Regions from separate parts of the Mesorhizobium sp. M0139 genome, predicted to be linked through region 4. Evidence: predicted binding sites of a transcription regulator. Region 4 holds the regulator's gene; each other region holds the start of a gene.
What was found. Region 4 encodes PhoB, which activates phosphate uptake and scavenging genes when phosphate is short. Its sites were predicted from a motif close to TGTCATNNANCTGTCAT; they were not measured.

Region 1: the regulator PhoB is predicted to act here: its motif matches at 5,761-5,777, upstream of ugpB (sn-glycerol-3-phosphate ABC transporter substrate-binding protein UgpB).
Region 2: the regulator PhoB is predicted to act here: its motif matches at 1,925-1,941, upstream of NKJ58_RS12425 (RNA degradosome polyphosphate kinase).
Region 3: the regulator PhoB is predicted to act here: its motif matches at 1,855-1,871, upstream of NKJ58_RS06930 (esterase-like activity of phytase family protein).

What each region holds. Positions count from the first base shown of each region.
Region 1 covers NZ_JAMYTN010000011.1:63,079-70,914, forward strand. Annotated here, with positions in the region: gene NKJ58_RS19650 (ABC transporter permease) at 1-390, shown strand, start outside; gene NKJ58_RS19655 (ABC transporter ATP-binding protein) at 387-1,469, shown strand; gene NKJ58_RS19660 (sn-glycerol-3-phosphate import ATP-binding protein UgpC) at 1,505-2,566, opposite strand; gene ugpE (sn-glycerol-3-phosphate ABC transporter permease UgpE) at 2,574-3,422, opposite strand; gene ugpA (sn-glycerol-3-phosphate ABC transporter permease UgpA) at 3,432-4,316, opposite strand; gene ugpB (sn-glycerol-3-phosphate ABC transporter substrate-binding protein UgpB) at 4,388-5,698, opposite strand; gene NKJ58_RS19680 (hypothetical protein) at 5,884-6,030, shown strand; gene NKJ58_RS19685 (bifunctional diguanylate cyclase/phosphodiesterase) at 6,178-7,836, shown strand, end outside.
Region 2 covers NZ_JAMYTN010000006.1:179,569-187,404, forward strand. Annotated here, with positions in the region: gene NKJ58_RS12410 (TIGR02117 family protein) at 1-139, shown strand, start outside; gene NKJ58_RS12415 (FAD-dependent monooxygenase) at 359-1,597, opposite strand; gene NKJ58_RS12420 (zinc-finger domain-containing protein) at 1,617-1,862, opposite strand; gene NKJ58_RS12425 (RNA degradosome polyphosphate kinase) at 2,096-4,288, shown strand; gene ppx (exopolyphosphatase) at 4,288-5,820, shown strand; gene NKJ58_RS12435 (DoxX family protein) at 6,083-6,490, opposite strand; gene NKJ58_RS12440 (DoxX family protein) at 6,628-7,050, opposite strand; gene fumC (class II fumarate hydratase) at 7,299-7,836, opposite strand, start outside.
Region 3 covers NZ_JAMYTN010000003.1:407,922-415,757, reverse strand. Annotated here, with positions in the region: gene NKJ58_RS06940 (Gfo/Idh/MocA family protein) at 1-586, opposite strand, end outside; gene NKJ58_RS06935 (LacI family DNA-binding transcriptional regulator) at 781-1,806, shown strand; gene NKJ58_RS06930 (esterase-like activity of phytase family protein) at 1,968-3,443, shown strand; gene NKJ58_RS06925 (L,D-transpeptidase) at 3,522-4,316, opposite strand; gene NKJ58_RS06920 (MATE family efflux transporter) at 4,493-5,965, shown strand; gene NKJ58_RS06915 (MFS transporter) at 5,969-7,177, opposite strand; gene NKJ58_RS06910 (TMEM175 family protein) at 7,331-7,836, shown strand, end outside.
Region 4 covers NZ_JAMYTN010000011.1:186,791-194,626, reverse strand. Annotated here, with positions in the region: gene NKJ58_RS20310 (substrate-binding domain-containing protein) at 1-38, shown strand, start outside; gene pstC (phosphate ABC transporter permease subunit PstC) at 135-1,595, shown strand; gene pstA (phosphate ABC transporter permease PstA) at 1,592-2,908, shown strand; gene pstB (phosphate ABC transporter ATP-binding protein PstB) at 2,926-3,750, shown strand; gene phoU (phosphate signaling complex protein PhoU) at 3,792-4,496, shown strand; gene phoB (phosphate regulon transcriptional regulator PhoB) at 4,513-5,202, shown strand; gene NKJ58_RS20280 (ROK family protein) at 5,233-6,468, opposite strand; gene xylF (D-xylose ABC transporter substrate-binding protein) at 6,755-7,795, shown strand.

The DNA.
Region 1 (7,836 bases), 120 kb from region 4:
ACAATCCTGGTCGCCTATGCCCTGATGTTCCTGCCGCGCGCCTTGATCAGCCTCAGGGCCTCGATCGCACAGGCGCCGGTCGAGCTCGAACGTGCCGCCGCCAGCCTTGGCCGGCCTCCGCTGAAAGCGCTGTGGTCGACAACGATCCGCCTGTCGGCGCCGGGCGCGGCGGCCGGCATGGCGCTGGTCGCGCTCGGCATCATGAACGAGCTGACCGCCACCCAGATGCTGGCGCCCAACGGCACACGCACGCTGGCCATGGCGTTCTGGTCCTATAGCGGCGAGATCGACTATGCGTCGGCCGCCCCTTACGCCTTCATCATGGTGACGATGTCGCTGCCGCTGACCTGGCTGCTCTATGTCCAGTCGAAACGGATGGCCGGGCGATGAGCTTTCTCGAAATCAGTGGCCTCACCAAGCACTACGGCCCGGTCGCAGCCCTTGCCGGCATCGAGCTCAGCGCCGCAAGCGGCAGTCGCACCGCGATCGTCGGCCCGTCCGGCTGCGGCAAGACGACGTTGCTGCGGCTGATCGCCGGCTTCGAGGCGCCCGACCAGGGCCGCGTCGTGCTCGACGGCGAGGTGCTGGCCAATGGCGGCCAAGCGGTGCCGGCGCACCGCCGCGGCATCGGCCTGGTGGCGCAGGACGGCGCCCTGTTCCCGCATCTCAGCATCGGCGACAATATCGGCTTTGGCATGGCCCGCGGCGAGGACCAGCGCGCCGAGCGCATCGCCGAGCTCGCCTATACCGTCGGGCTGGACAAGGCGATCCTCAAGCGCCGCCCGCACCAGCTCTCCGGCGGCCAGCAGCAGCGCGTGGCGCTGGCCCGCGCTATGGCGATGAAGCCCAGGCTGATGCTTCTCGACGAACCGTTCTCGGCGCTCGACACCGGTCTGCGCGCCTCGATGCGCAAGGCGGTCGCCGAACTACTCGAAGCCGCCGGCATCACCACCATCCTGGTCACCCACGACCAGGCCGAGGCGCTGTCCTTCGCCAGCCAGGTGGCGGTCATGCGCGACGGAAAGTTCTCTCAGATCGGCACACCGCGAGAACTCTATCTGCAGCCGAAAGACCGCATGGTTGCCGAGTTTCTTGGCGACGCCATCATCTTGCCGGCAAAGATTTCAGGCGGCTTCGCCACCTCCTCGCTTGGTCGCATAGCCGTCGACTCGAAGGAGCGGCGCGACATCGCCCGCATCATGCTGCGACCGGAGCAGGTGCAGGTAAAGCGCACGTCGCGCGAAGGCATGTCGGGTCCTGCGGGCACGATATTCGCCGAGGTGACGGACTCGGAATTCGCAGGCTCGATGTGCACCATTGCCGTGCGGCTGTTGAACAACCCCGATCCGCCGGACGCCGCGGCGATCGGCAGCACACCGCTGACCTTACGCAAGCCGGGAATCGACGCGCCTTCCGTCGGCGAGATCGTGCGCCTGACAGTTTCCGGCAAGGCGCATGTCTTCGCCTGAACTGCCGATGCGTCGGATTGGCGCGAGCGGCTGCGTCAATCGACTCGTTTCCCAGCATTGTCGAACCAATGCAGCTTCTCGGCCCTGGCCACGACGCGCAGTTGATCGCCGGGTTTGGCCGTGGCGCGGCCGGCCACACGCACGACGATGCGGTTGCCGCCGGCGGCACAGTGAAGAAAGCTTTCGGCTCCCACAGGTTCGACCGCCTCGACCGCCGCAGGCAGAATAAGCGCGCCGGATGATGCCTCGGCACTGAAGGTGACGTCGGCATCCTCAGGGCGGAAGCCAAGCGTGGCGGCGTTCGTAGGCGCGAAGTCAACCGTCTTGCCGTCGGTCAGCGCCGGACCAGCCGGTCCTTGCGAAAGAGGCAGAAGGTTCATCGGCGGCGCTCCGATGAAGGAGGCGACGAAGGTCGATGCCGGCTTCTCGTAGATGTCGAGCGGCGCGCCCGTCTGCTCGACCAACCCGCCATTCATGACGACGAGAATATCGGCCAGCGTCATCGCCTCAAGCTGGTCGTGGGTGACGTAGACCGAGGTGACACCGAGCGAGCGCTGCAAATTCTTGATTTCGACCCGCATCTGGCCGCGCAGTTTGGCGTCGAGGTTGGAAAGCGGTTCGTCGAACAGGAAGACTTTTGGATTGCGCACGATTGCGCGACCCATGGCCACGCGCTGGCGCTGGCCGCCGGAAAGCTCGCGCGGGCGCCGGTCGAGCAGCGCCGTGAGCTCCAGCACCTTGGCGGTCGAGCGAACCCTGCTGTCGATCTCGTCCTTGGGAGTACCCCGGTTGCGCAACCCGTAGGCCATGTTGTCGTAGACCTTCATATGTGGATAGAGCGCATAGTTCTGGAACACCATGGCGATGTCGCGCTCGGTCGGACCGATCGTGTTGACGATCTTGCCGTCGATGGCGACGGTGCCGGAAGAAATGGTCTCAAGCCCGGCGATCATCCGCAGCAGCGTGGACTTGCCGCAGCCGGACGGCCCAACCAGCACGCAAAGCTCCTTGTCGGGAATGGCGATGGAGACACCCCTCACCGCCTCGACGCCGCCGGGATAGACTTTCTTCACATCCTTCAGATCGACGGTCGCCATCGGCTTCTCACTTTTCGGAATCGACAAGTCCGCGCACGAACCAGCGTTGCATCAGCACCACGATCAGGATCGGCGGCAGTATGGCCAGCATTGCGGTGACCATGACCAGATGCCATTGGGTATCGGCATCGGCGAAGGAGACCATCTTTCTAAGTGCGATGACGATGGTGTTCATGTCGTTTCTGTTGGTGACGAGCAGCGGCCACAGGTACTGCGTCCAGCCATAGATGAAGAGGATGACGAACAGTGCTGCGATGTTGGTGCGCGACAGCGGCAGCAGGATGTCGAAAAAGAAGCGCCATGGTCCGGCGCCGTCGACACGCGCCGCTTCCACCAACTCACCTGGGATGGTCATGAAGAACTGGCGAAACAGAAGCGTGGCGGTGGCCGAGGCGATCAGCGGAATGATCAGGCCGGCATAGGTGTCGATCATGCCGAGATCGACCATCACCTTGTAGGTCGGCAGGATGCGCACCTCGACGGGAAGCATCAGTGTGATGAAGATCAGCCAGAAGAAGACCATCCGAAGCGGAAAACGGAAGAACACGATCGCATAGGCCGAAAGGATCGAGATGAAAATCTTCCCCACCGCGATGCCGAGCGCCATGATCGTGGTGTTGAGCAGCAATCGGCCGACACTGACGCCGCCGATGCGGCCGACACCGCCGAACAGCGCCTCGCTGTAATTGTTCCAGACCTGGTCGCCGGGCAAAAGAGGCAATGGCGGCTTGAGGATGGTCTGCAGCGTCTGCGTGGAGGCAACGAAGGTGTAGTAGATCGGGAAAGCGACGATCAGGATGCCCAGGATGAGCACGGCGTGGGCGATGAGGGCGCGAAGCGGGGACTGACCAATCATCGCTCGCGCTCAACCGTAGTGGACTTTGCGTTCCACATAGCGGAACTGGATGGCCGTGAGTGAGATGACGATGACCATCAGGATGACCGACTGCGCGGCCGAATCGCCGAGGATCAAATTGACGAAACCGTCATTGTAGACCTTGTAGACCAGCGTCTCGGTGGCCTTGCCTGGCCCGCCGCCGGTGACGGCATGAACGATACCGAAAGTGTCGAACAGCGCATAGACAGTGTTGACGACCAGCAGGAAGAAGGTCGTCGGTGCGAGCAGCGGGAAGACGATGGTCCAGAAGCGCTTCGTCTCCCCGGCGCCGTCCATGGCCGCCGCCTCTATCAACGTCTTCGGCACCGCCTGCAGCCCGGCGACGAAGAACAGGAAATTGTAGCTGATCTGCTTCCAGGCAGCCGCAGATACCAGCAGGATCATGGCTTGGTTTCCGTTAAGCAAGGGATCCCAGGCGATGCCGAGACCTCTCAAGGCGTAGGCCAGCGAACCGATCGAGGGGTTGAACAGAAACAGCCACAACATGCCGGCAATCGCCGGCGCCACCGCATACGGCCAGATCAGCAGCGTGCGATAAAGGCCTCTGCCGCGCACCACCTTCTCGGCCATGACGGCAAGCAACAGGGCCACACCCATGGCGACGATCGCGGTCGCCAGAGAGAACACCAGCGTGACTTTGATCGAGTTGAGGTAGGCCGGGTCGGCCAGCACCTTGCGAAAGTTGGCGAGCCCGACGAACTTGCTCTTCAGCCCGAACGGGTCTTCCCTAAGCATCGACTGGTAGAGCGCCTGCCCGGTCGGCCAGTAGAAAAAGATCAGCGTAATGGCGAGTTGCGGCGCCACCAGCAGGTAAGGCAGGGTCTTGTTGGGGAAGACGACGCGTGGAGACAGGGTGATTCCCTCGCTATTCAGGAAATCGTCCACGCGGGTCCGCGTGGACGAGGTTCAACTGACAAATCGCTTCAGTTTCCGATCGCTTCCTGAATCGCCTTGTTGCCGCGTGCGACCGCGTTGTCGAGCGCCTGCTGCGCAGTCTGCTGGCCGGCCAGCATCTTCTCGAACTCCTCATTCTCGATGTCGCGCACCTGCGGCAGGTTGACGAGGCGCACGCCCTTCGAGTTCTCGGTCGGCGCCTTGCCCAGCATCTGCAGGATCGGCGTCTCACGGCCCGGGTTCTTGTCATAGAAGCCGGACTTCTTGGTCGCCTCATAGGCAGCGAGCGTCACCGGCAGATAACCCGACTTCTGGTGCAGATACTCCTGCACTTCGGTCTTGGACAGGTAGGAGAAGAACGCCGCGACGCCCTTGTATTCCTCGTCCGATTTGTTGCCGAACACCCACAGGCTGGCGCCGCCCGGCGTGGTGTTCTGGGGCGCGCCCTTGGCGTCACTATCATAGGGAAGCTGGCCGATGCCGTAGTTCATGCCCGACTTGACGATGTCACCGAGACCCCCCGACGATTCGGTGAAGATGCCGCATTCTCCGGCAAGAAAGATCTGCTTGGCTTCGGATGTACGGCCGCCATATTTGAAGGTGCCGTCCTTGGCCAGGTCGGCGAGCGCCTGGAAATGATTGACGAAGATCGGCGCATTGATCTTGAGCTCGACGTCGGTTCCGGCAAGTCCGTTCTGGTTGGTGCCATAGGAAACGTCGTTCCAGGCCGCGAAGGCCTCAAGGTGGATCCAGGTCAACCACGTCGAGGTATAGCCGCAGGAAGCGGCGCCGCTCGCCTTGATCTTCTTGGCGGCTTCCCACACCTCGTTCCAGGTCTTTGGCGGGTTGTTCACATCAAGCCCGGCCTTCTGGAAAATATCCTTGTTGTAGTAGAGGATGGGCGACGAGGAATTATAGGGGAAGGACAGCATGGTCCCGTCCGGCTTCGAATAGTAACCGACGATGCCGGGCAAATACTGGCTCTTGTCGAAGGTCACGCCGGCGCTGGTCAGCACATCGGCCACCGGTTTGATCGCACCTTCGGCTGCCATCATGACGCCGGTACCCACGTCGAACACCTGGATGATGTCGGGCGCTTGCCCCGCACGAAAGGCAGCGATGCCGGCATTCAGCGTTTCGGGATAGGTGCCCTTGAAAACAGGGAGAATTTCATAGTCGCTCTGGCTGGCATTGAAATCCTTGGCGATGTTGTCGACCACCTCGGCATTCGCGCCGGTCATGGCATGCCACCAACTGATCTGGGTGGCGGCGAAGGCGGAGGTGGTGGAAAGCAGGGTCAAGGTGGCGGCAACACCGGCCGCAAAGCCGAACAACTTCATGTTTCATCTCCCGTTTGTCATTGGCGAAAGGGGCGCTCCCGCGAACGCAATATGTGTCGCTGATGACAATCGGACAACGGATTTGTTGCTGTTTCGTGAATTTCATACCCGGCTAACTTCGCGCCCCCTCGCCTTGCAACGAGGACAGAGAGAAATGCCAAGCCGGCTCAGCGATAGAATGGGGCATGGTGGGCCTGCAAGGATCGCCGACCGCCCAGCGATGCGTGAAGGGCCCGCGTGACAGCGCCACGCACCTGCACCGTGCGGCCGCCAAACCGGCGCTCGGCCAGATCGAGATCGGCCGAGCGGCATCGCGCCAGGCGCTGCTGTAACCGTGCGTCTGGAATGAGACAGGATCGCCGCAACATACAACCCGAAAAACCCGCTGTAGTTGTAGTTCCCATAACCGATTCTTCGTCAAGCGTGGCATACTAATCAAGTGGACGGCTTGATTGCTGTGGGAGAGCAGGTGGGGCGAGATGCTGACGGTCTATAATTGTATCGTGCATGAGCACGATCTGAGACTGGTCGCACTGGCAGCGCTCATTTGCGGTATTTCTTCCTTCTCGGCGGTCAACCTGCTTCGCCATGTCGACCGCTCGAGCGAGCGCAACCGCTATACCTGGCTGATGATAGCAGCCACTTCCACCGGCTTCGGTATCTGGGCGACGCATTTCATCGCAATGCTTGCATTTTCTCCCGGAATCCCCAACGCCTACAATACGGAAATGTCGGCGCTTTCGCTCGCCGGTTCCGTCGCCCTGACCGCCGCGGGCATGTGGATCGCCACCTTGCGCCGGGGCATCGACTACCCTCTGGTCGGCGGCGCGGTCCTCGGCGCCGGTATCGCCGCCATGCACTATATCGGCATGGCCGCCTTCGAGGTCGAAGGGCGCATCGTCTGGAACCCGCTGCTGGTCGGCGTCTCGGTGCTGACAGGCGTCACCCTCGCCGCGCTGGCGCTGCTGGTCGTGTTGCGACGGCCGTCCATGCAGGCCACAATCGCCGCCGCCATCCTGTTGACGCTGGCGATCTGCAGCCTGCACTTCATCGCGATGGGCGCGGTGTCGATCTTCCCGGACTCCTCCATCGAGATATCGCAGTTCACGGTCGAACCGATGTCGCAGGCCTTCGCCGCCGCTGCAGTCAGCATGGCTATCCTGGTGCTTTCAGCCGCAGCATTGTGGATCGACCTGCGCTTCCGTCGTCACAAGATCGAGGCCGAGCGCATGCACGGCCTCGCCAACGCCGCCGTCGAGGGCCTGATCGTATGCGACGGCGCCCGCATCGTCAGCGCCAATGACAGCATCGCCGCGCTAACCGGCATTGCGCCGGAAGTGCTGAACGCGATGCTGCTTGGCGACCTCTTCGGCGAACGCACCGCGGCCGGCATGTCCGACTGCAGCGGACAGGCACAGGAAGCCGAACTCAGAGCCCATGACGGCGCCACCATCCCCGTCGAACTTATCGCAAGGAGCATCGACTATTGCGGCAAGCGGCACAGCGTTGTCGCCGTGCGCGACATCCGCGAACGCAGGAAGGCCGAGCAGGAGATCCTGCGCCTCGCCCATTTCGACCCGCTGACCGGGCTCCCCAACCGCCGCAGTTTCTCCGGCCGGCTCGAGGCCGAAATTGCCGCAATGGACCGCGGCGGCAAGGGTGGGCATCTTGCGCTGCTGCTGCTCGACCTCGACCGCTTCAAGGAAGTGAACGACCTGTTCGGGCATGGCGCCGGCGATGCCATGCTGCAGAAGGTGGCGCTATGCGCCTCCGCCGTGCTCCGCCACGGACAGATGCTGGCGCGTCTCGGCGGCGACGAGTTCGCCATCATCGCTCCGAACCTTCCCGATCCGCAGGCGGCCGGCCGCATCGCCGAGGCGGTGCTGGCGGCCATGCGCGAGGAAAACCGGCTGTCGGTCGGTGGCGGGCTGGTGTCGGCCAGCATCGGCATTGCACTTTATCCGCTCGACGCCGATGAGCCGACACTCCTGGTCAGCCACGCCGACACCGCGCTCTACCGCGCCAAGGCCGAGGGCAAGGACACTTACCGTTACTTCGAGGCCTCGATGGGCGCCGAGGCGCGAGACCGGCGCGTGATGGAGCACGAACTGCGCCAGGCGATGGCGCGCGATGAGTTT
Region 2 (7,836 bases), on a different contig from region 4:
CGAGGCGAACGGCCATTTCAACGCGCTTGTCGGCTGCAACACCTGGACAGCCGCCGGCCTGCGCACCGCCGGCCTGCGCACCGGCTGGTGGAACCCGCTGCCGGCCTCGCTGGGCTTGTCGATGCGGTTTTATAACTAGCAGTCCTTCATCGCACCGCGACAGTGTTGGATCTTTTGAAGTCAGCGGGACAGCACTCCCCTCTGGCCTGCCGGCCATCTCCCCCGCAAGAGGGAGATCAGCCGTTTTGCCCGCGCTCCTGCTGCAACGCCGGCGATTTTGGCGAAGGCGACGGCGACATCCAATCTCCCCCCTTGCGTGGGAGATGTCCGGCAGGACAGAGGGGAGTGGGAAGGATCGCTACGTCGACGATCTAGACTGCCGAGTGTCCGCTCGCCATCCATAGAGCCAATCGAGGTCGGCGGCGAGCTTGTCGGGCGAGCGCATGGCCAGGAACAGATTGCGGGCGATCGCCACCGGGCCGGCAGCATGCCAGGCGAGGCGGTTTACGGCCCCACGACGCGCGGCCTTGGCGACACGCGGCCGCCGAAGATTTTCCCAGATTCGAAAACTTCTGGGCAGATCGCCAGGGAAATCGGCGATAGCGTCGGCAAGCGTGATGGCATCCTCGATCGCCATTGCCGCGCCCTGCGCGGCAAACGGCGTCATCGCGTGCGCGGCGTCGCCGATCAGCGCGATGCCCTGCGGGCTCGTCCACCGCTTCTGTTCGACGGTGTGGATCGGAAAGGCCGTCCATGGGCCGGCCAGTGCCACAAGCTTCGTCAGGCCCGGCGCGGTGCCGCGCAGGGCAGCCGTGAGGATCGCGGGATCGGCATGGCCTGACCAACCTTCCGCCATGCGCTCGCCCTTGGTGAAGGCGGCGAGATTGAAGGCCCGGCCTTTGCTGACGGGATAGGCGACCATGTGGAAGCCTGGATGCAGGAACGTGGTGACGCAGTCGGCGGCGCCGATCGCGACAAAGGCTTCGCCGGCGGCGCTCTCGGCCGCGATCGTGACTCGCCAGGCGAGTTCGCCCGAAAAACGGCTTTTGACGAAGTCCTCGCCTGCGAGTTGCGCCCTGACTGCCGACCAGACGCCGTCGGCGCCGACCAGCAGTTTGCCGCGTGCCTCGATCTCGCGGCCGTCCACTTCGGCGGTCACGGCGACATATTGCGCGTCTTTGACGATGCCGGTCACGCGGGCGCCGGTGATGAGCTCAATCTCCGGCCGTTCGGCCATTTGCGCCAGCAGCGCTGCCTGCAGATCGGCGCGGTGAGCGACGAGATAAGGCGCCTGCCAGCGCGCTTCGGCGGCTTGCCCGAGCGGTACCCGCGCCAGTTCGCGCAGCGTCCCGGCGTCCTTGAGCACGACCGCTTCCGGCCGCAACGCTGCGGGCAGCAGCCGGTCGAGCACGCCGAGTTTTCCAAGAATGCGTGTTGCGTTGGGCGAAAGCTGGATGCCGGCGCCGGCCGCGTCTAGGTGCTGTGCCTGTTCGATCAGCTTTACCGGATAACCCCGTCCGGCGAAGGCAAGGGCAGCGGTCAGCCCGGCGATGCCGGCCCCGGCGATTATGACCTGCCGGGACCTGATGTCTTCCATCGGGCTTGTCGCGGAAGGATCAGGCGGCCTGGTCGATATAAAGGCAACCGGCCGGCAGCGTTTCCGTCGCCCTCAGCTTCGGCGAATAGCGGTAGAGCGTCGAGCAATAGGGGCAGACCTTTTCATTGTCGTCGCCCATGTCGAGGAACACATGCGGGTGGTCGAAGGGCGGGTTGGCGCCGGTGCACATGAATTCCTTGACGCCGATGTCGATTGCCGGATGGCCCGCATCGTTCTGGAAATGGGGAATGGAACCGCCTGCCATCGTCGTCTCCTTGATCTCGTCGAAAAGCATCTGGAACATAACAGGCCTGTTTGCAAGATCGATGAAATGAAACTGTCGCAAAAGCCTGTCAGAGGATACGGTGAGCCGGTTAAGTGCATGTCCCTGAAATCGGAATGGTTTTCGCCGAAGGGCCATGCGTCAAAAAAGCGTGTTAGAGGCATGGCACGTCCAGCGGCGCTCCAAGGGACGGTTGGCGGGGAAGAGCAGGAACCATGAACGAACTGAAGCCGGTGCAGAGCGAATTCATCAATGTCGAGGTGGCGAGCCCCGAGGGCGGCAACCCCGATCGGTTCGTCAACCGTGAGTTCTCCTGGCTGCAGTTCAACCGGCGTGTGCTCGAGGAATCACAGAACGAGCACCATCCGCTGCTCGAACGCGTCCGTTTCCTGTCGATTTCGGCCGCCAATCTCGATGAATTCTTCATGGTCCGCGTCGCCGGCCTTGCCGGCCAGGTGCGCGAAGGCATTGCGCTCAAGAGCCCCGACGGCCGCACGCCGGAGCAGCAGCTGGAACAATTGCTGCGCGAGGTCGAGCGGCTGCAGGAGGACCAGCAGAACAGCCTTTCAGCGCTGATGCTGCTGCTCAACAAGGAAGGCATAGAGAGCATCACCCGCGATGCACTAACCAAGGATGAGAAAGTCTGGCTGGAAGACCATTTCCAGGACCAGGTCTTCCCGGTCCTGACTCCACTGTCGATCGACCCGGCGCATCCGTTTCCGTTCATTCCCAATCTCGGCTTCTCGATGGCGCTGCAATTGCGCCATCGCAAGAATGGCGAGGAGATGAGCGCGCTTCTGCGCCTGCCGGTGGCGCTGAAGCGCTTCATCCGTCTGCCCGACCGCAAGCAGCACGTTCGCTTCATTCCACTGGAGGAGGCTGTCGGCCTCTATATCGGCAAGCTGTTCCCCGGCTATGAGGTCAAGGGTTCAGGCACCTTCCGCATCATCCGGGACAGCGATATCGAGGTCGAGGAAGAGTCGGAAGATCTCGTGCGCCTGTTCGAGACGGCGCTGAAGCGCCGCCGCCGCGGTTCGGTCATCCGCATCGAATTCGACAAGTCGATGCCCGGCGAATTGCGCGAGTTCGTCGCCGGCGAGCTTGGCGTCTCTTCGAGCCGCATCAGCGTTCTGACCGGCCCGCTGGCGCTCAGCCAGATTTCCGAGATCGTCGCCGTGCCGCGCGACGACCTGAAGTTCACCCCCTACAATCCACGCTTTCCCGAGCGCATCCGCGAGCATGGCGGCGACTGTTTCGCGGCCATTCGCGAGAAGGACATCGTCGTCCACCACCCCTATGAATCCTTTGACGTGGTGGTCCAATTCCTGCGCCAGGCGATGGCCGACCCGGAGGTGGTGGCGATCAAGCAGACGCTCTACCGCACCTCCAACGACAGCCCGATCGTGCGCGCCTTGGTCGACGCGGCCGAGGCCGGCAAGTCGGTAACCGCCCTGGTCGAGCTCAAGGCGCGCTTCGACGAGGAAGCCAACATCCGCTGGGCGCGCGACCTCGAACGCGCCGGCGTCCAGGTCGTGTTCGGCTTCCTCGAACTCAAAACCCATGCGAAAATGTCGCTGGTGGTGCGGCGCGAGGACGGCAAGCTGCGTAACTATGTGCATCTCGGCACCGGCAACTACCATCCGGTGACAGCGCGCATTTACACCGACCTGTCCTTCTTCACCACCGATCCGACGATCGCGCGCGATGTCGCCCAGCTGTTCAACTTCATCACCGGCTATGCCGAGCCGACCGATGAGATGCGGATCGCCATCTCGCCGTTTACGCTGCGCAGCCGTATCCTCAAGCACATTGCCGACGAGGTCGCCTACGCGCTGGCTGGCCGTCCGGCGCGCATCTGGATGAAGATGAACGCGCTCGTCGATCCCAACATCATCGACGCGCTCTATGACGCCAGCCGTGCCGGCGTCGAGATCGATCTCGTCGTGCGCGGCATCTGCTGCCTGCGGCCGCAGGTGCCCGGCCTGTCGGAAAACATCAGGGTCAAGTCGATCGTCGGCCGCTTCCTCGAACACAGCCGCATCTACTGCTTCGGCAACGGCCATGGCCTGCCGTCGGACGAGGCGATCGTCTACATTGCCTCGGCCGACTTGATGCCACGTAATCTCGACCGCCGCGTCGAGACCATGGTGCCGATCACCAATCCAACGGTGCATGAACAGATCCTTGGCCAGATCATGCTGGGCAACATCATGGACAACCAGCAAAGTTTCGACGTATTGGCTGACGGAACCTCCCGGCGCGTCGTGCTGGAGGAGGGTGAGGAACCGTTCAACGCGCAGGAATATTTCATGACCAATCCGAGCCTGTCGGGACGGGGTGACGCGCTGAAGTCGCATGCGCCCAAGCGCATCGCGCAGTTCAAGCGTCGCAAGAAGAACACCGGCTGATGATTTCAACGTCCCAAGGCCGGCTGCAGGATCGCCGGCCGCTGTCCATCATCGACATCGGCTCGAACTCGATCCGCCTTGTCGTCTATGAAGGGTTGGCGCGCTCGCCGACCTTGCTGTTCAACGAAAAGATGCTGGCCGGCCTCGGCCGCGGCATCGTTTCGACCGGCAAGCTCGATCCCGAGGCGGTGACGCGCTCGATGGAGGAGTTTCGCCGTTTCCGCGCGCTCTCCGATCAGGCGGGTGCGGAGCACATGTTTGTGCTGGCAACGGCCGCGGCCCGCGAAGCGATCAACGGCCCCGATTTCATCCACCGCGCCCAAGATGTGCTCAAGACCGAGATCCGCGTGCTCACTGGCCGGCAGGAGGCGCATTATTCGGCGCTTGGCGTCATTTCGGGCTTCCACCCCGCCAATGGCATTGCCGGCGATCTTGGCGGCGGCAGCCTGGAGCTTATCGACATCAATGGCGAGGCGATCGGCGACGGCATCACACTGCCGCTGGGTGGCCTGCGGCTGCAGGACATGGCCAGGAATTCGCTCGCCCAGGCGGCAAAGATCACCCGCGACGAACTGGCGCGCGCCAAATTGTTGAAGGGCGGGCTGGGACGGCCCTTCTACGCCGTTGGCGGCACCTGGCGAAACCTTGCCCGGCTGCACATGGAAATGACCAACTACCCGCTTGGCGTCATGCACCACTATGAGATCGGTGTCGAAAGCGCCGCCAATTTCCTGAAGCAGGTGGCGAAAGGCGAGATCGAGAAGGTCAAGGGCATCGAAGGTGTGTCGAAGAACCGCCGTTCGCTGCTGCCCTATGGCGCGGTCGTGCTGCAGGAGATCATGGCGGCGATGCAGCCGTCGAAGATCATCGTCTCGGCATTGGGCGTGCGCGAAGGGTTTCTCTATTCGCTGCTCGACCCTGCCGAGCAGAAGGCCGATCCGCTGGTCTCCGCTTCGGAGGAACTGGCGCGGCTGCGGTCGCGCTCGGTCACCCATGCGCATGAGCTAGTCGAATGGACGGACAAGACCTTTGCCGCCTTCGGCATCGACGAGACGGAGGATGAGGCGCGCTATCGCCACGCTGCCTGTCTGCTGGCCGATATAGGCTGGCGCGCACACCCGGAATATCGCGGCAAGCAGTCGCTCAACATCATTGCCCACGCGTCCTTCATCGGCGTCGATCACCCCGGCCGTGCCTTCCTGGCGCTGGTCGGCCTGTTCCGCCACGAAGGCGTGTTCAACGATGCGGCGCCGGAAATCCGCGGCCTGGCGACGCCGCGCTATCTCGAGCGCGCCCGCATTCTGGCGGCGGTGCTGCGCGTCGTCTATCTGCTGACTGCGGCTATGCCCGGCGTCATGCCGCGGCTGAAATGGGAAAACCGCGGCAATGGCACGTTGGCGCTGGTGCTGCCGGCCTCACTTTCCGATCTTTACGGCGAACGCCCGGCCGGACGGTTGGCGCAACTGGCGCGGATCACCAACCGCCGTCTGGTGCTGGCGGTCGAGGGTGGGCAGAGCGTGTCGGTGAAGTAGGCGCGGCCTGACAGCAAAACCATGTCGTCGTCGGCCTCGCGTTCGAGCACCGGCTTCCTCAATCCGTCGCTGCTTCGCAGCGCCACCTCCCCCTCCGGAGGGAAAGGGAAGGGAGCCTCGTTGGAAAGCGTTGGCGGCAATAGGCTCGCGCCCTTCCTCTACCCCGTCGATCGGGGGAGAGGTGGCTCGACGAAGCCGAGACGGAGTGGGGGTCGACCTGGCACGGGCGTCGATGGTTCAACCGGGACGATATTTGACGATATCAGACCGCGGCGCGGCGCCCGTCGATCGACCAGGCCCCGGCGCCGGCCATGGCTAGCGCCAGGAATCCACCGGCGATGGCAATATCCTTCATCAGCATCTGCTGGTGCAGGAAGGTGAGCATCGGGTCATCGCCGCCCTGGCCGTAGTGGCCGATGGAGCCTGCAACGATGCAGAAAGCGGCAAGAAGTATCGCAACGACCGGCGTCTGAAAGCCGACCAGTATCAAGAGACCGGCAATCAACTCGAACAGCCCGGTGCCCCAGGCGGCAAGCGTCGGCAATGGCATGCCGAGGCCGGCGAAATAGCCGGTCGTCCCGGCAATGTCGGCGAGCGCGTGGTAGCCGGAGGGAACGAGCAGGGCGGCGAGCAGCAGCCGGGAAATCAGAAGCAATGCATCGCGGGGCATGGTCATCTCCGTTGTCTGTCCGCAGGCTGTTTCGAGACCGATCCTAGCAGGGATGGGGCGGGCGCGCGCTTGGGCAGACAACGAAAAAGCGGCGTGGAAAATTCCACGCCGCTTTTTTCAGGCTTGGGAGGGAAAGCTCAGCCGCGCTTGGCGTCGATCGAGTAGGCGCCAGGGCCCGAGGAAGCCAGCAGCAGGAAACCGCCGGTGATGGCGACGTTCTTCAGGAAATGGATCATCTGGTTCTGGTCGGCCCAGCCGGTATGGGCGACAAAGGCCGAGGCGATGGTGAAGACCGCGAGCACCCAGGCGGCGATGCGGGTCTGAAAGCCAACGAGCACGGCAAGGCCGCCGAGCAATTCGATCAGGCCGACGACAATGGCCGTTATGGTCGGCACCGGCAGGCCCATGGCGCCGAAATAGCCGGCGGTGCCGGAAATGGCGGTGAGCTTGCCGAAGCCGGAAAGCAGGAAGATGGCGGCGAGCAGGATGCGGCCGAGCAGGATGGTGGTGGAGCTGTTGGACGCGATGCCGGCGCCGGCAGCGGAAGTGTTGATGGACATGGTGGCTCTCCGAAAAGGGTTGATGTCCCGTCAGATAGACCAAGCCGACTGTTCACCAAAGCCGCCAGTCCGGCGACACATTGTTCACAGGACGTACATTTCGGGATCGTTCGACCGACGCGAAATTCTTGTCGCGGCCAGCAGCGGCGGGAGCAAATTGTCCCGCCACACAATTCGGATTTCTAGTTGACGCAATTCCAAAGAGGAAGGGCTGCGCGCTTCGAGGAAGGCACTTCCCCTGGAATCGCTTAACCCGGATGCGTCATGTCCTCCGGCCGCACCAGCCGGTCGTAGTCTGCCTCGCTGACCAGCCCGGTGGCCAGTGCTTCCTCGCGCAAGGTGGTGCCCTTCTTGTGCGCGGTCTTGGCGATCTTGGCGGCATTGTCGTACCCGATCGTCGGCGCCAGCGCCGTCACCAGCATCAGCGAGCGGTCGAGCGCGGCCTTGATGTTGTCTTCGCGCGCCTCGATGCCGACGACGCAATTGTCGGTGAAGGAGATCGAAGCGTCGGCCAACAGCTGCACCGACTGCAGGAAGTTGTAGGCCATCAGCGGGTTGTAGACGTTGAGCTCGAAATGGCCCTGGCTGCCGGCGAAGGTCAGCGAGGCGTTGTTGCCGAACACCTGCACGCAGACCTGCGTCAGAGCCTCGCATTGGGTCGGGTTGACCTTGCCCGGCATGATCGAGGAACCCGGCTCGTTTTCCGGCAGCGACAGTTCGCCGAGGCCCGAGCGCGGGCCGGAGCCGAGGAAGCGGATGTCGTTGGCGATCTTGAAGAGGGCGGCG
Region 3 (7,836 bases), on a different contig from region 4:
GGCAAAAGACGCCGGCGGGATCGCCTGCGACCATGTAGCGGGCGGCGTCGAATGTGTGGATCGCCATGTCGAGCAAAAGCACATGCGCCATCTCCTCGCGAAAGCCGCCGAAATGCGGCGCGACGAAGAAATCGGCATGGATGCTGGTTGGCTTGCCGATGGCGCCGGAGTCGAGAAAGCGCCTGATGCGCCGGACATTGGCGACGTAGCGGCGGTTCTGCACGACCGCATGGATACGCCCCGCGTTACGTGCCGCATCGACGATGGCGCGCGCATTTTCCGGAGTATCGGCCAGCGGCTTTTCCGTCAGCAGATGGCAATTATGGGCAAAGGCGGCAAAGGCGACATCACGCCGGGCGGCTGGAACCACGACATCGAACACCGCGTCGGGCCTGGTCTGGTCGAGCACCGCGTCGAGGCTGGTGCCGATTACCGCGCCGTCGAGCCCGTATTCGCGCGCCCTCGCCTTCGCCCGTTCTGCGTCGAGATCGACCAAGCCGACAATGGCCAGCCCGTCGATCTGCCTCGCGGCATCGAGCCAGGCCTTGCTCATCGCACCACAGCCGACGAGGACGGCATTCATCATCCGGCATTCCTCCCGTCCGGTCCCTCCAGACCGAATGTCACGGCATTTCCGGCACCACCGTAAACGTTTCTCCGTAAACGTTTACGAGAACACACCCGATGGCGTAGAATGTCAATCGGCTGCCAGCGAAAATCATCCCGAAGCCTTGGCCTGGGCGGCAGCCGGTGCTAGCCAAGACAGGGGGAGAACTGTCCTTGGCGTCCAGCATCCATGACCTTGCGCGTCACCTGAACATTTCGATCGGCACCGTGTCGCGGGCGCTGAACGGCCGCGCCGACGTCAATGCCGACACCCGCCAGCGCGTGCTCGCCGCCGCCAAGCAATTGAACTATTCGCCCAACCAGTCCGGCCGCAGTCTGCGGCAAGGCACCACCCATTCGATCGCCTTCATGCTGCAGCCGCATCCGGGCGACCAGCAATATGGCGAACCCTTCTTCATCCCGTTCCTGATCGGTCTGCAGGGCCGACTGGCCGAGGATGACCTGGATCTGATGGTCGTCATGGGCGAGCCCGGCCAATATCAGCAGGAGAGGCTGCGCCGCGTGGTTGAGACGCGCCGAGCCGACGCGGTCGTGTTGGCCAATACACGGCGGGAAGACGATCGGATCGACTATCTCAGCAAGGCTGGCTTTCCCTTCGCCACGCTTGGCCGAAGTCAATCCGGCGACGACACCTATCCTTCGCTCGATATCGATTTCGAGAGGGCGGGTGATGAAGCCGTCGACCGGCTGGTCGCGCGCGGCCACCGCCGCATTGCCGCCATCCGCCCTTCGCTGGATCTCAACTTCGGCTACCTGTTCCTCGACGGCTACCGCAAGGCGCTGGGGCGGCATGGCATCGAAGTCGACCCCGGCCTGATCGCCGACGGCTTCATCAACGAGGCCGGAGGCTACCAGGTGACGCCGCGCGTGATGCTCTCCAAGGACCGGCCCACAGCCATCATCTTCAACAATGACGCAATGGCGCTCGGCGGCTGCAAGGCACTGGCCGAGATGGGCATCAGGCCCGGCCACGACATCGCGGTGATCGTCATCGTCGACACGCCGCTCTGCCGTTATTTCTCGCCGGCGCTGACCGCCTTCCGTCCGTCGCTGGAGCCGATGGGCCGGCGGCTGGCCGAAATGCTGCTGGCCTCGCTTCCCGCCTTTGCCGGCCCGGAAGGTCCGCGCATCATCCGCGAAGTCTGGCCGCTGGAACTGATCGCCCGCGACAGCGATTGATCATTGCGCTCTTCCCTCTCCTACAAGGGAGAAGGAAGAGGCCCTCTCTGTCACGCAAGTATCATGTTCGCGTCCTAGACCGCTTTGCGAGAGGGCGACATCGTCGATGCGATGCGGTGGCCCCTTTGCGCCGCTCAAGGCTTGTCACAAAAAGGATCTCCATGAAAATCTCGCACCGAACCGTGTCGCTCGGCGCCGCGCTGGCGCTGTTTACCGCCCTGACCCCTGCCCTTGCCGACAGCACCGCCACCGTTGGCGGCTTCGTCAACAAGGGTCTGGTCGGCGTCGGCCGCATCCCGGCCGATCAGAAGGACAAGTTCGGCGAGACCTTCGGCTCCGGCTCCGGCATGTCCATCGACGCCGCAAGCTGGACCCGTGGCGCGGACGGCTACAAGGGCTCGCTCTGGTTGCTGCCGGACCGTGGCTACAATGTCGTCGGCACCACCGATTACCGGCCGCGCCTCAACACTATTCGCATCGAGTTCACGCCGGTAGCACTAGGCGCCACGCCCACCTCCGGCCAGGAACAGACCGGCGTCAAGGCGACGCTTGCCGATTCCCTGCTCCTCACCGACGACAAGGGCGCTGACGCCACCGGTCTCGATCCGCTCAACGGCGTGCGCGCGGCCAATGGCGACCTGCCGATCCTGCCCGAGGCCAATGGCAAGCTGGCGCTCGACAATGAGGCGATCGCGCGGCTGCCCGACGGCACCATGTTCATCTCCGACGAATACGGCCCCAACATCTACCGCTTCTCGGCCAACGGCCATCTGTTGTCGGCAACGCAGCCGCCGGCCGCTTTGGTGCCGATGCGCAAGGGCGGGCCGAACTTCGCCTCCGACAATCCAGGCCCCGGTGCAGCCGAACCCGATCCGAAGGATCCCGAAACCGGCCGCCAGAACAACCAGGGTCTCGAAGGCATGGCGCTGACGCCGGACGGCAAGTCGCTGATCGCTGTGCTGCAGTCGGCACCCCGCCAGGATGGCGGCGATTCGCCCGCGACGCGCCAAAACACCCGCGCGCTGGTCTATGACGCCTCCGACCCGGCCCATCTCAAGCTGGTGCATGAATATGCCGTGCCGCTGCCGGTGTTCAAGGACGCCAAGGACAAGACCAAGGTCGCCGCGCAGAGCGAAATCGTGGCGCTGTCCGACAAGACCTTCCTGATGCTGGCGCGCGACAGCGGAAACGGCCAGGGGGTGAAGGGCGATACTTCGCTGCTGCGCCAGATTTTCGTCGTCGACGTCTCTGGCGCCACCGACATTGCCGGCGGCGCCTTCGATGCCGCCAACAAGCCGCTGGCGCCCAAGGGCGTGCTCGACCCCTCGGTGACCCCGGCCAGGCTGACGCCGTTCATCGACATCAACGACAACAAGGAACTCGGCCGTTTCGGCCTGCATGACGGCAAGCCGAACGACAAGAACAATCTCTCGGAGAAGTGGGAAGCAATGTCTGTGGTCAGCCTGCTCGATCCGGCGCTGCCCGACGACTATTTCCTGTTCGTCGGCAACGATAACGACTTTCTCACCCAAGACGGTTTTCAGGTCGGCGCGCCCTACAAGGCCGACGACGGCGCCGATGTCGACACCATGTTCCTGGTCTATCAGGTCACGCTTCCGGGCCTCGCCAACAAGTAGCCGTATACGGAAAGGCGGACGCGCCCGGCGCGTCCGCCTCTAACCGTCTGTCAGCGATCAGCGATGCCGTGAAGGCACCTATTTCAAAATCTCCGCATCCCTTGGCACGCCGGCATCGATCGGCTCGGCGGTCCGGCTCGACACAGCCATGATCTTGCCCGCGGCCGACAGGTTCGGGCGCACATAGACCTGGGCTACGCCGTTGACCCGGCTGTAGAGGTCAATGATGTCCTGGTTCATGAAGCGCACGCAGCCTGACGACGCGTTCTTGCCGATGGAATCCCATTCCGGCGTGCCGTGCAGCCGGTACATCGTGTCCTTGCCGTCGCGGAACAGATAGAGCGCGCGCGCGCCGAGCGGACTCTGCGGTCCGGGCGGCATGCCGTCCTTATATTTCGCCAGTTCCGGCCGGCGCTGGATCATTTCCGGCGGCGGCGTCCACACCGGCCATTTCTTGCGCGCCTGGATCACGGCGCTGCCGGTCCAGCCAAACCCGGCCTTGCCGAGGCTGACGCCATAGCGCATTGCCTTGCCGCCGTCGCGCACCAGATAGAGAAAATGCTCGGATGTATCGACGACGATCGTGCCGGGTTTTTCGCCGGTCGGATCGTCCACGATCTGGCGCACGAACTTCGGATCGAGCTTGGCCACGGGGATTGCCGGCAATGAAAAGCCCTCATCGACGCGCGCCGAATACATGGTGGCGGCATCGCCGAAAGCGGGCTCGGGTGCGGGTGCCGGCGCCGGCGTCGGCGGTACTGCCACATCAGTGGTTGTGCAGGCCGAAAGTGCCATGGCAGCGGCACCCAAAGCGGATGCTCCCAGAAACGCGCGCCTATTCAGGCGCTCGGAAAATAATGGATTGTCGGACATGATCCCCCCGGTTTGCGGCCCCTCGCGGCGATGACCCATAGCCCATTACGCAAGCTTTGAGAACCTGATCGCCTCAGCCGCGTTAAGCTTGATGTTCCAATGCCGCATCGACCTTGTCCGTCAAATCGGCGATCATTGCCGGGCGGACTTTGAGATGAACCTTCGCCGAACAGCCCATGGACGAAAAAATACCACCGCGCCGGCGCACCGGCGACCTGACCAGCGGCCCGATTCCGCGCACGCTGCTTTTGTTCGCTCTGCCGGTGCTCGGCTCCAATGTGCTGCAGTCGCTCAACGGTTCGATCAACGCTGTCTGGGTCGGCCGCTTCCTCGGTGAATCGGCGCTGACCGCCACCTCCAACGCCAATCTGGTTCTGTTCCTGATTCTTGGCACCGTATTCGGCATCGGCATGGCCGCCACCATCCTGGTGGCGCAATCGGTCGGCGCCCGCGACCTGCCCGAGGCGCGGCGCATCGTCGGCACCAGCGCCAGCTTCTTCTTCCTCGTCTCGGCTATCTTCGCCGTCTGCGGCTGGATCTGGGTCGACGCCATCCTCAACACACTGGGCACCCCGCCCGATGCGCTGCCGCTGGCGCGCTCCTATCTGCGCATCATCTTCGTCGCCGTGCCGATGATGAACCTTCTGTCCTTCGTCATGACGGTGCTGCGCGGTGCGGGTGATTCGCGCACGCCATTCTTCTTCATGGCGCTCGCGGTCGTGCTCGACATCATCCTCAATCCGCTGCTCATTCGCGGCATCGGCCCCTTCCCCGAACTCGGCATCGCCGGCTCCGCCACCTCGACGCTGATCGGCCAGACGGTGAGCGTGATCGCCATCCTCGTCGTGCTTTATGCCAAAAAGCATCCGTTGCGGCTCGCCGGCGCGAACCTCGCTCTGCTGCGGCCGGATCCGGCGCTGCTCAGGATCGTCGTCTTCAAGGGCGTGCCGATGGGCCTGCAGATGATCGTCATTTCGGCGGCGGCGCTGACCGTGATGGGCATCGTCAACTCCTATGGCTCGCAGGTCGCCGCCGCCTACGGCATCGCGGCGCAGCTGTGGACCTATATCCAGATGCCTGCACTGGCGATCGGAGCCGCAGTCTCGTCGATGGCGGCCCAGAATGTCGGCGCCGGGCGCTGGGACCGCATCGGTCGCATCGCGGCGTCCGGCGTCGGCTTCAACCTGGTGCTCACCGGCGCCCTGGTGGCGCTGCTGTTCCTCTTCGACAGGCCGGTGCTCGGCCTGTTCCTTAGCCGCGACAGCACCGCAATCGACATTGCAGCCCACATCAACAAGGTGGCGTCCTGGTCGTTCATCCTGTTCGGCGTCACCATCGTGCTGTTCGCCACCGTGCGCGCCACCGGTGCCGTGATGCCGCCGCTGATCATTCTGGTGATTTCCGTGCTGGTCGTGCGTACCGGCTTTGCCTACTTCTTCAGGAGCTACATCGGCGAGGAAGCGCTGTGGTGGAGTTTTCCGGCGGGATCGATCACCTCGCTGGTGCTGGCCGCCGCCTATTATCGCTTCGGCCGCTGGCGCACCATGCACATGATCGAGGACCGGCCGGCCGCCGGCGAGCCGCCCGACACCGGCCTCGGCATCCCGCGCGGACGGGCAAACATGGCGCCCGAGACGCCAAACGGGTGAGGCTCAGCGCGCGTATTTGACGCCGAACCCCAGCGCTACGACAGAGAACAGCGTGATCATGCCGGCGAAGGCCAGGCTTGCCGTCGTCGGAGTGGCCCAACTCGACAGCAGCCCAATGCCGATCACCGGCAGCGCATTGCCGCAGAAGCAGCAGATGAAGAACGCCGACACCAATTCGGCGCGACGCTCGGCAGGTGCGATCTGGTTCACCACCTGCAGGCCGCCGCGATAGCCGAGCGCCGCCGCCACGCCGCACACAGCGGTGGCGGCAACCATCAGGGACATCGACGCGAAAAACTGAGCAGCAACCATCAGCCCTACGGCCGGGATCATCAGCGCCAGCGCGGCCAGCATGCCGGCGCGGCTGGACAGTCGGGTCGTGGCCAGAATGGTCGCGGCCGCAACGATCGACAGTTCAAAGAACAGCGCGCCGGCCTCGGCATGGTTGGCCACATGCAGTTGCTGCGCCAGGATGCTCGGCGCCAGGGCTGCATAGAAGCCGACCAGCGCCATGGCGCCGAAACCGGTGACCGCCGGCGCCACGAAGGCAGCGCGGATATCGCTCGGCACCGATAGCCGTGGCCGCAACGAAACGTCGGTCAGCCTGCCCGGCCGGGACACGGTTTCGCGGGTACGCCAGATCAGCAGCGTCACCACCACCAGCAAGGCAAGATAGACCGCAAACGTTAGTCTCAACGGCCAGGGCGCATATTCGGCGAGCAGGCCCGATGCCAGCGCGCCGAGGCCAAGGCCAACGAAGTTGGTGCTGGTGGCGATGATTGCCGCGCGCGATTTGTCCTTACCTTCGATCAATTCGGCAAGCCAGGCCGTGCCGGTTCCAGCGCCGACGCCGATGCCAAGGCCGCTCAATATGCGGGCGACATCGAGCCATGCGACATTCTCGGCCAGCAGGAACACCACCGCGCTGACCACCGCTATGGCCATCGACGCCAGCGCCGCAGGACGGCGGCCAATGCCGTCGGACAAGCGCCCGAACATCAGCAATGCGCCGAGATTGCCGACGACATAGACGGCGTAGACCAGCGTCAGCGTGATCTGCGAGAAACCGAAGGCCTGCTTGTAGATGACGTAAAGCGGCGTCAGCACCGTGCTGCCGGCGAACAGCGCGGCGATCATGGCGGCAACCGCGGCCATCGCGGGCCGGCCATCGAGTCCGTTGTCGCGCGTCGTGGTCTCGGCATAGCTGGTCATGGCAACCTCCGGCCAATCGCCCAACGCCCAATTGCGCCCCAACGTCCATGTAAGGATGGCCGTTCCACGCGCCGAACTTCATCCTGACAACCTTGTCAGGATGGTCTTGCCCGAAGTCCTCGCTTAACGTCTTTCCATCGAGAGGGAGAAACCATGGGAAAAGGTAGAGTCGAGGCATTCACCGATGGGGTGGTCGCCATCATCATCACCATCATGGTGCTGGAGCTGAAAGTGCCGCATGGCGAGGATTTTTCAGCGCTTCTGCCGCTGTGGCCGATCTTTTTCAGCTATGTCTTGTCGTTCATCAATGTCGGCATCTACTGGAACAATCTGCACAACATGTTCCACACCGTCCAAAGGGTCGACGGCCGCGTGCTGTGGGCCAACCTCAACCTTCTGTTCTGGTTGTCGCTGATGCCGGCAACGACGGCCTTCATGGGCGAGAACCATTTCGCGCCGGTCCCCGTCGCCGTCTATGGCATCGACCTGGTGCTGTGTGCGGTCGCCTACACCTTTCTCGCCACCAAGCTGCACCATTTGCACGGCAACGACACCGCCTTCGCCAAGGCGCTGGGCAATGACCGCAAGGGCAAGATCTCGGTGGCCCTCTACGCCGCAGCCGTCCCGCTTGCCTTCGTCAACCAATGGATCGGCGTTGC
Region 4 (7,836 bases):
GCCAGCGCGACGCCTTCGCCGCCGGAAAGACGATGTAATCAACCGACCGGATCAGGGCGCGGACCAAATCCGCGCCCTGATTTCGCCGCTTGCCGCAACGGTGGCGGCGATCTGAATTTTCCCTGGGGTGGGTGATGTCGTCCTTGCTCGTACTCGCCATAGTCATCGCCATAGGCGTGGTCGCTTTTGTGATCGGCCGCCAGCGCGCAGCGGCGCAGGATACCGGCAAGGTCAAGCCGCATTCGCGCGCGCATTATCATGGCTGGTGGGCCTTTCTGCTCGCGGTCCTGCCTGCCGTCCTGCTGCTCGCCGTCTGGGATATCGGCTCTTCCTTCTATCTCGACCGGCACATCCATGCCGCTTTGCCCGAGCGCACCGCCGACACAAAGGTGGCCAGCGAAGCGCTCGACGCCAGCCTGGTGAAGAGCCTGGCCAAGGGCCTGCGCCGGCTCGATGGCGATACCGCACTTCCCGCTACTTTCGCCGAATTGCAGCCGCTGCTCGCCGCCAAGGGCGTGGCACTGGCCAGCGACACACAGGACTATATGATCCCGATCGCGGTCGAGGCGAACCAGGTCCAGGACCGGCTCGGCCTGTTCGGCGCCGTGCTGACCTTCGCGCTGTCGGTCGCCGGCGCCTTCTATGCGCTGAGGCAGATCGCGCCGCGCGCCAGGGCGCGCAACAATGTCGAGAAGCTGATGCTGTGGGGGCTGCTTGCGGCCTCGACCATCGCCATCCTGACCACGGTCGGCATCGTGCTGTCGATGCTGTTCCAGACGATCACCTTCTTCGAGAGCGTATCGCCGATGAGCTTCTTCTTCGGCACGGTGTGGGATCCGCGTTTCGCCGCCGCCGGTTCCGGCGGCAGCCAGGGTCAGTTCGGCCTGATCCCGCTACTCGCCGGCACGCTCTACATCGCCGCCGTCGCGCTTCTGGTCGCAGTGCCGGTCGGGCTGATGTCGGCGGTCTACATGTCCGAATATGCCTCGCGCGGTGTGCGCTCGGTGGTCAAGCCGGCGTTGGAACTGCTGGCCGGCATTCCGACCATCGTCTACGGCATCTTCGCCGTTGTCACGCTCGGACCGTTCTTGCGCGACCTGTCGGCGGCACTCACCGGCGGCTCGCCCTTCATCCAGGGCCAGAGCATCTTCACCGCCGGTCTGGTGATGGGCGTCATGCTGATCCCGGTCGTGTCCTCTTTGTCCGACGACATCATCACCGCGGTGCCGCGCGCAATGCGTGACGGCTCGCTCGGCCTCGGCGCCACCCGCTCCGAGACGATCAAGCGGGTGATCCTGCCGGCGGCACTGCCCGGCATCGTCGGCGCCATCCTGTTGACGGCGTCGCGCGCCATCGGCGAGACGATGATCGTCGTGCTGGCGGCGGGCGTCGCCGCCAATCTGACGGCCAATCCGTTCGAGGCGATGACGACCATCACCGTCAAGATCGTCAACCAGCTGACCGGCGACCTCGAGTTCAACTCGCCGCAGACGCTGGTCGCCTTCGCGCTCGGCCTGACGCTGTTCGCGCTGACGCTGGTGATGAACATCGTCGCCCTCTACATCGTGCGCAAGTACCGGGAGCAGTACGAATGACCGACATCCCCCTGGACACGATGGCGGGCGCCGTCGCGCGACCGCGCCGCGACATCGGGCTGAAGGCGCGCTATGCCGCCGAACGCCGGTTCCGCATCTATGGCGTGATTGCGATCTCGGTGGGCCTGGCGTTCCTGGCCATCATGCTGATCACCATCGTCTCGAAAGGCTACACCGCCTTCTGGCAGACGACGGTGACGCTGCCGGTCACCTTCGACGAGAAGGTGATCGATCCCTCCGGCAAGCGCGCGACCGACCCTACCGTGCTGATCAAGGCGAACTATCCCAAGCTCGCCGAAAACGCACTGGTGGCCAAGCTCGGCATCGATCCGGCCAACAAGCCGATGATGCTGAAGCTCAAGGGCTTCCTGTCGGAAGGCGCCCGCGTCCAGCTGCGCGACATCGTCTCCGCCGATCCGTCGGTGATCGGCAGGACGCGTGACGTCGACATCCTGGCTGCCGCGAACCTCGACTCGGCCTTCAAGGGCCAGATCGACCTCGGCGTCGATGAAGCGCGCCGCAAGGTGTCCAACCAGCAGATCGACTGGATGAACAAGCTTAAAGCCGACGGCGTGATGGCCGAGCATTTCAACACCGGCCTGTTCACCTATGGCGCCTCCAGCCGGCCCGAAACGTCGGGCATGGGCGTGGCGATCATCGGCTCGTTCTACATGATGGTGATCGTGCTGTTGCTGGCGCTGCCGATCGGCGTCGCCGCCTCCATCTATCTGGAGGAGTTCGCCAAGAAGAACCGCTTTACGGACCTGATCGAAGTCAACATCAACAATCTCGCGGCGGTGCCGTCGATCGTCTTCGGTCTGCTTGGCCTTGCCGTGTTCATCAACTTCCTCGGCATGCCGCGCTCGGCTTCCTTCGTCGGCGGCCTGGTGCTGACCTTGATGACATTGCCGACCATAATCATCGCCACGCGCGCCGCCCTCGCCGCGGTGCCGCCGTCGATCCGCTCGGCGGCCCTAGGTCTCGGCGCCTCCAAGATGCAGATGGTGTTCCATCACATCCTGCCGCTTGCCGCCCCAGGCATCCTTACCGGCACCATCATCGGCCTGGCGCGTGCGCTCGGCGAGACAGCACCGCTGCTCTTGATCGGCATGGTCGCTTTCGTCGCCGATTATCCGGCGACGCCTTTCGATCCGGCGACCGCGCTGCCGGTTCAGATCTATATGTGGGCAAACGAGGCTGAGCGCGCTTTTGTCGAGCGCATGTCCGGCGCCATCATCATCCTGCTCGTCTTCCTCATGGCCATGAACATCACCGCGATCGTGCTCCGGCGCCGCTTCGAGCGGCGCTGGTAGAAAAAAGGCAATTTGGTATGAACATCATGACCGAACAGTCCCTTGAGAATGCAGTGGGCGACAAAATGAACGCCAAGTCGAACGAAGTCATCAAGATGCGCGGCGACAAGGTCGGCGTCTTCTACGGCGAGAAGCAGGCGTTGTTCGACGTCAATCTCGACGTGCGTCAGAACCAGGTGACGGCGCTGATCGGCCCGTCCGGCTGCGGCAAGTCGACCTTCCTGCGCTGCCTCAACCGCATGAACGACACCATCGATTTGGCGCGGGTGACCGGCAAGATCACGCTCGATGAAGACGACATCTACGACAAGAACATCGATGTCGTCGAACTGCGCGCCCGCGTCGGCATGGTGTTCCAGAAACCCAACCCGTTCCCGAAGTCGATCTACGAGAACGTCGCCTACGGCCCGCGCATCCATGGGCTGGCCAAGCGCAAGTCCGACATGGACCAGATCGTCGAGCAGAGCCTGAAGAAGGCGGCGATCTGGAACGAGGTCAAGGACCGCCTGCAGGAGCCCGGCACCGGCCTGTCCGGCGGCCAGCAGCAGCGCCTGTGCATCGCGCGCGCCATCGCCGTGTCGCCGGAGGTGATCCTGATGGACGAGCCCTGCTCGGCGCTCGATCCGATCGCCACCGCCCGTGTCGAGGAGCTGATCGACGAACTGCGCCAGAACTACACGATCGTCATCGTCACCCACTCGATGCAGCAGGCGGCGCGCGTGTCGCAGCGCACGGCGATGTTCCATCTCGGCTATCTCGTCGAGGAGGGCGCCACCGACAAGATGTTCACCAACCCCGACGACAAGCGCACCCAGGACTACATTACCGGCCGCTTCGGCTGAGCCGTCCGGCGGGTGAATTTTCAGGCACGAGGACCAAGATCATGGGTGAACATACCGTCGCCTCCTTCGATGAAGAGCTCGGGCAGATCAGCAAGCTGATCCGCGACATGGGCGATCTGGCAGGCTCGATGGTCAGCGGCTCGACCAGGGCGCTGCTCAATTCGGACAATGCGCTGGCACAGCGTGTCGTTTCCGACGACGCCATCATGGATGCGCGCCAGCGCGAACTGGACGACCGCGCCATCACGCTGATCGCCAAGCGCCAGCCGATGGCCAACGATCTGCGCGCCGTGGTCGGCTCGATCCGCATGGCGGGCGACCTCGAGCGCATCGGCGACCTCGCCAAGAACATCGCCAAACGCGTCGGCACCGTGGGCTTGAGCGTCACGCCGCGCGACCTCTCGCACTCCATCGATGCCATGGCGCAACTGGTGCTGATCCAGGTGCAAGGCGTCGTCGAGGAATATGCCGCCACCGATGCGGCAGCGCTTGCAAAACTCAGGAATGACGACGAGCGCATCGACGTCAAATACACGTCCGTGTTTCGTGAGCTTTTGACCTACATGATGGAAGACCCTCGCAACATCACCGCCTGCACGCATCTCTTGTTCTGCGCCAAGAATCTTGAGCGCATCGGCGATCATGTCACCAACATCGCCGAAAATGCGTATTATGTGCTGACCGGCCAGCAATTGCCCGCCAATCGTCCGAAGCAGGACGAGACGGCGATGGCCACGCCGGCCTGATGAGGGTGAACTGCCTATGATCGCGCCACGCATCATGGTCGTGGAGGACGAGGAGCCGCTGGGCGTGCTCCTCCGCTACAACCTCGAATCCGAAGGCTATCAGGTCGAGGTGGTGACACGCGGCGACGAGGCCGAGATCCGCCTGCAGGAAAACGTGCCCGATCTCCTGGTGCTCGACTGGATGGTGCCCGCTGTTTCCGGCATCGAGCTCTGCCGGCGGCTTAGAGTGCGGCCCGAAACCGAGCGGCTGCCGATCATCATGCTGACCGCGCGCGGTGAGGAAAGCGATCGCGTGCGCGGCCTGTCCACCGGTGCCGACGACTATCTGGTCAAGCCATTCTCGACGCCGGAGTTCATGGCGCGCGTGAAGGCGCTGCTGCGCCGGGCCAAGCCGGAAGTGCTGTCCAGCGTGCTCAAGGTCGGCGACATCGTGCTCGACCGCGAGTCGCACCGTGTCTACCGCAAGAAGAGCGAGATCAGGCTCGGACCGACCGAGTTCCGGCTGCTCGAATTCATGATGCGCCATCCCGGCCGCGTGTTCTCGCGCAGCCAACTGCTCGACAATGTCTGGGGCGAGACGATCTATATCGACGAGCGAACCGTCGACGTCCATGTCGGGCGCTTACGCAAAGCGGTCAACAACGGCCGCATGCCGGATGTCATCCGTACCATTCGCGGCGCCGGCTACGCGATCAGGGAAGACTAGGATGCTGCGCGTCGCGCCGTTGCCGGCCATTCAGGCGACATGCTTGCCGGATTTGGCCTGAATGCCCGGCGCGAAAATCTCCTGATCGACGAAGCCGAGCGCGCGCATGGCACAGCCTTCGCGGATCAGCGGCAGCTCGTTGGGCTCGGTGTCGAAGGAGATCGATTTCGAGTGCTGGCCGCCGGCGGTCTGGGCGATCGCTTCGCGCAATGCCGGTTCGATCAAGTCGAAGGCGGCGGCGCTGACGCCGACCATGGCGACGGGTGCCGGATCGATCAGTGCAAACAGGCTGCCGAGGCCGAAGCCGAGCGCCTCGCCGGCCCTGCGATAGGCTTCGCGCTCCGGGCCATCGGTTTCGCGGGCGCGCGCGGCGAGTGCGCGCATATCAGCGTCGCCGATATCGACCGGCTCGGCATCTTCGCTCATCATTTTGGCGCTGCGCCAGATGGCGTAGTTTCCGGCATAGGCCTCGACGCAGCCGCGCCGCCCGCAGCGGCAGAGCGCGCCGCCCGGACGGTGGATCATGTGGCCGAACTCGCCGCCCGAGGAATGGGTGCCGGTGAACAGTTCGCCTTTCAGCACCAGGCCCATGCCGATGCCGTGCGATAAGAGGATGGCGATAAAATTGTCGCGGTAGCGCTCGGGCTGGCGCCATTGCAGCGCCACCGCCATCATGTTGCAATCGTTCTCCATGGTGGCAGGAATGCCGAATTCCGCTTCCAACATGTCGGCGAAGGCAATGTCGGTCAGTGGCGTGATCGGCGACCACAGCATGGCGCGCGCCTGCGAATCGGTGATGCCCTGGATGCCCATGGCAATGCGGGCGATGCTCTGGACATCGAGGTCGGGATCCTCAAGCCGCCGCCGGACGATTGCTACGCATTCGCCAATCAGCTCGTCGCGCGGCTTGGTCAGCGTGTCCAGCCGGCGCTGTTCCTCGGCGACGACGTGGCCGGCATAGTCGATGACGGTGACGGACAGGAAATTGAGCGACAGCACGACGGTCATCACCGCCGCCGCTTCCGGGTTGAGACCAAGGCCCACCTGCGGCCGGCCGCGTTTCAGTGCGCCGGTCTCGCCAGGTTTGCCTTCAATCAGGATGCCTTCTTGAATCAGATCAGACGAGATTGCCGATATGGTCGAGTGGCTGAGGCCGGTGGTCGCCGCAATCTCGGTCCGCGACGGCTGGCCGGCCCGGCGCACGGCCGAAATCACCATCGCACGGTTGCGACGGCGCAGATCGTCGTGGCGGATCCCAACCGACATTTGTTTTCCTCCCGGCCTCCTCGCGCCTCATGATAGTGAAGGCGTTCGACGGCACCAGCCAAATATTGGCAGACGCCGGCAGCCCTGTCATTGTTTATTGCGGACCTCGAAAAAATTCGGCAAGGCCATCAGAATCCATCAGAATCGATGTTGACAGCGCCTTATCGATGTTGACAGCGCCTTATCATTGAACCAGTATTTTTTCGAGGCTCGAAAAAATAGGGCCTCTGTGTGCCGGCCCTCGGGCCAGTTTTGTCGCGCCGCACGCGGCGCAGGGAGGATTATGATGAACAGATTTGCAGCCGCCATGCTGGCGGGTGTCGCCATGTCGCTGGCGCTGATGTCGGTCGCGCAGGCGAAGGACAAGGTCATCGGCGTGTCGTGGTCGAACTTCCAGGAAGAGCGCTGGAAGACCGACGAGGCGGCGATGAAAACGGCGATCGAAGCCGCCGGCGACAAGTACATTTCGGCCGACGCGCAGTCCAATCCCGGCAAGCAGCTGACCGACGTCGAAAGCCTGATCTCGCAGGGCGCCAACTCGCTGATCATCCTGGCGCAGGACGCCTCGGCCATCGGCCCGGCGGTGCAGAAGGCGCTGGACGAAGGCATTCCGGTCGTCGGCTATGATCGCCTGATCGAGAACAAGGACGTCTTCTACCTGACCTTCGACAACAAGGAAGTCGGCCGCATGCAGGCCCGCGAAGTGTTCAAGGCGAAGCCCGAAGGCAACTATGTCTTCATCAAGGGCTCGGGCTCGGATCCGAATGCCGATTTCCTGTTCTCGGGCTCGATGGAAGTGCTCAAGGAAGCCATCGACTCGGGCAAGATCAAGAATGTCGGCGAGGCCTATACCGATGGCTGGCTGCCGGCCAACGCCCAGAAGAACATGGAACAGTTCCTGACCGCCAATGACAACAAGGTCGATGCCGTGGTTGCGGCCAATGACGGCACCGCCGGCGGCGTTGTCGCCGCGCTGACGGCGCAGGGCCTTGCCGGAACGGTTCCGGTCTCGGGCCAGGACGGCGACCATGCCGCCCTGAACCGCATCGCGCTCGGCACGCAGACGGTGTCGGTGTGGAAAGACGCGCGCGAACTCGGCAAGAACGCCGCCGAGATCGCCACGCAGCTTGCCGATGGCAAGAAGACGGGCGACATTGCCGGCGCCAAGGACTTCACCACGCCTGGCGGCAACACCGTCAAGTCGCTGTTCCTGACCCCCGTCGCGATCACCAAGGACAACCTCAACGTCGTCATCGACGCCGGCTGGATCAAGAAGGACGAAGTCTGCACAGGCGTCGCCGCCGGCAGCGTCGCGGCTTGCAACTGATCTCGACGACTTGAAGAAAATGAGGCGCCGCGGCTGTCAAG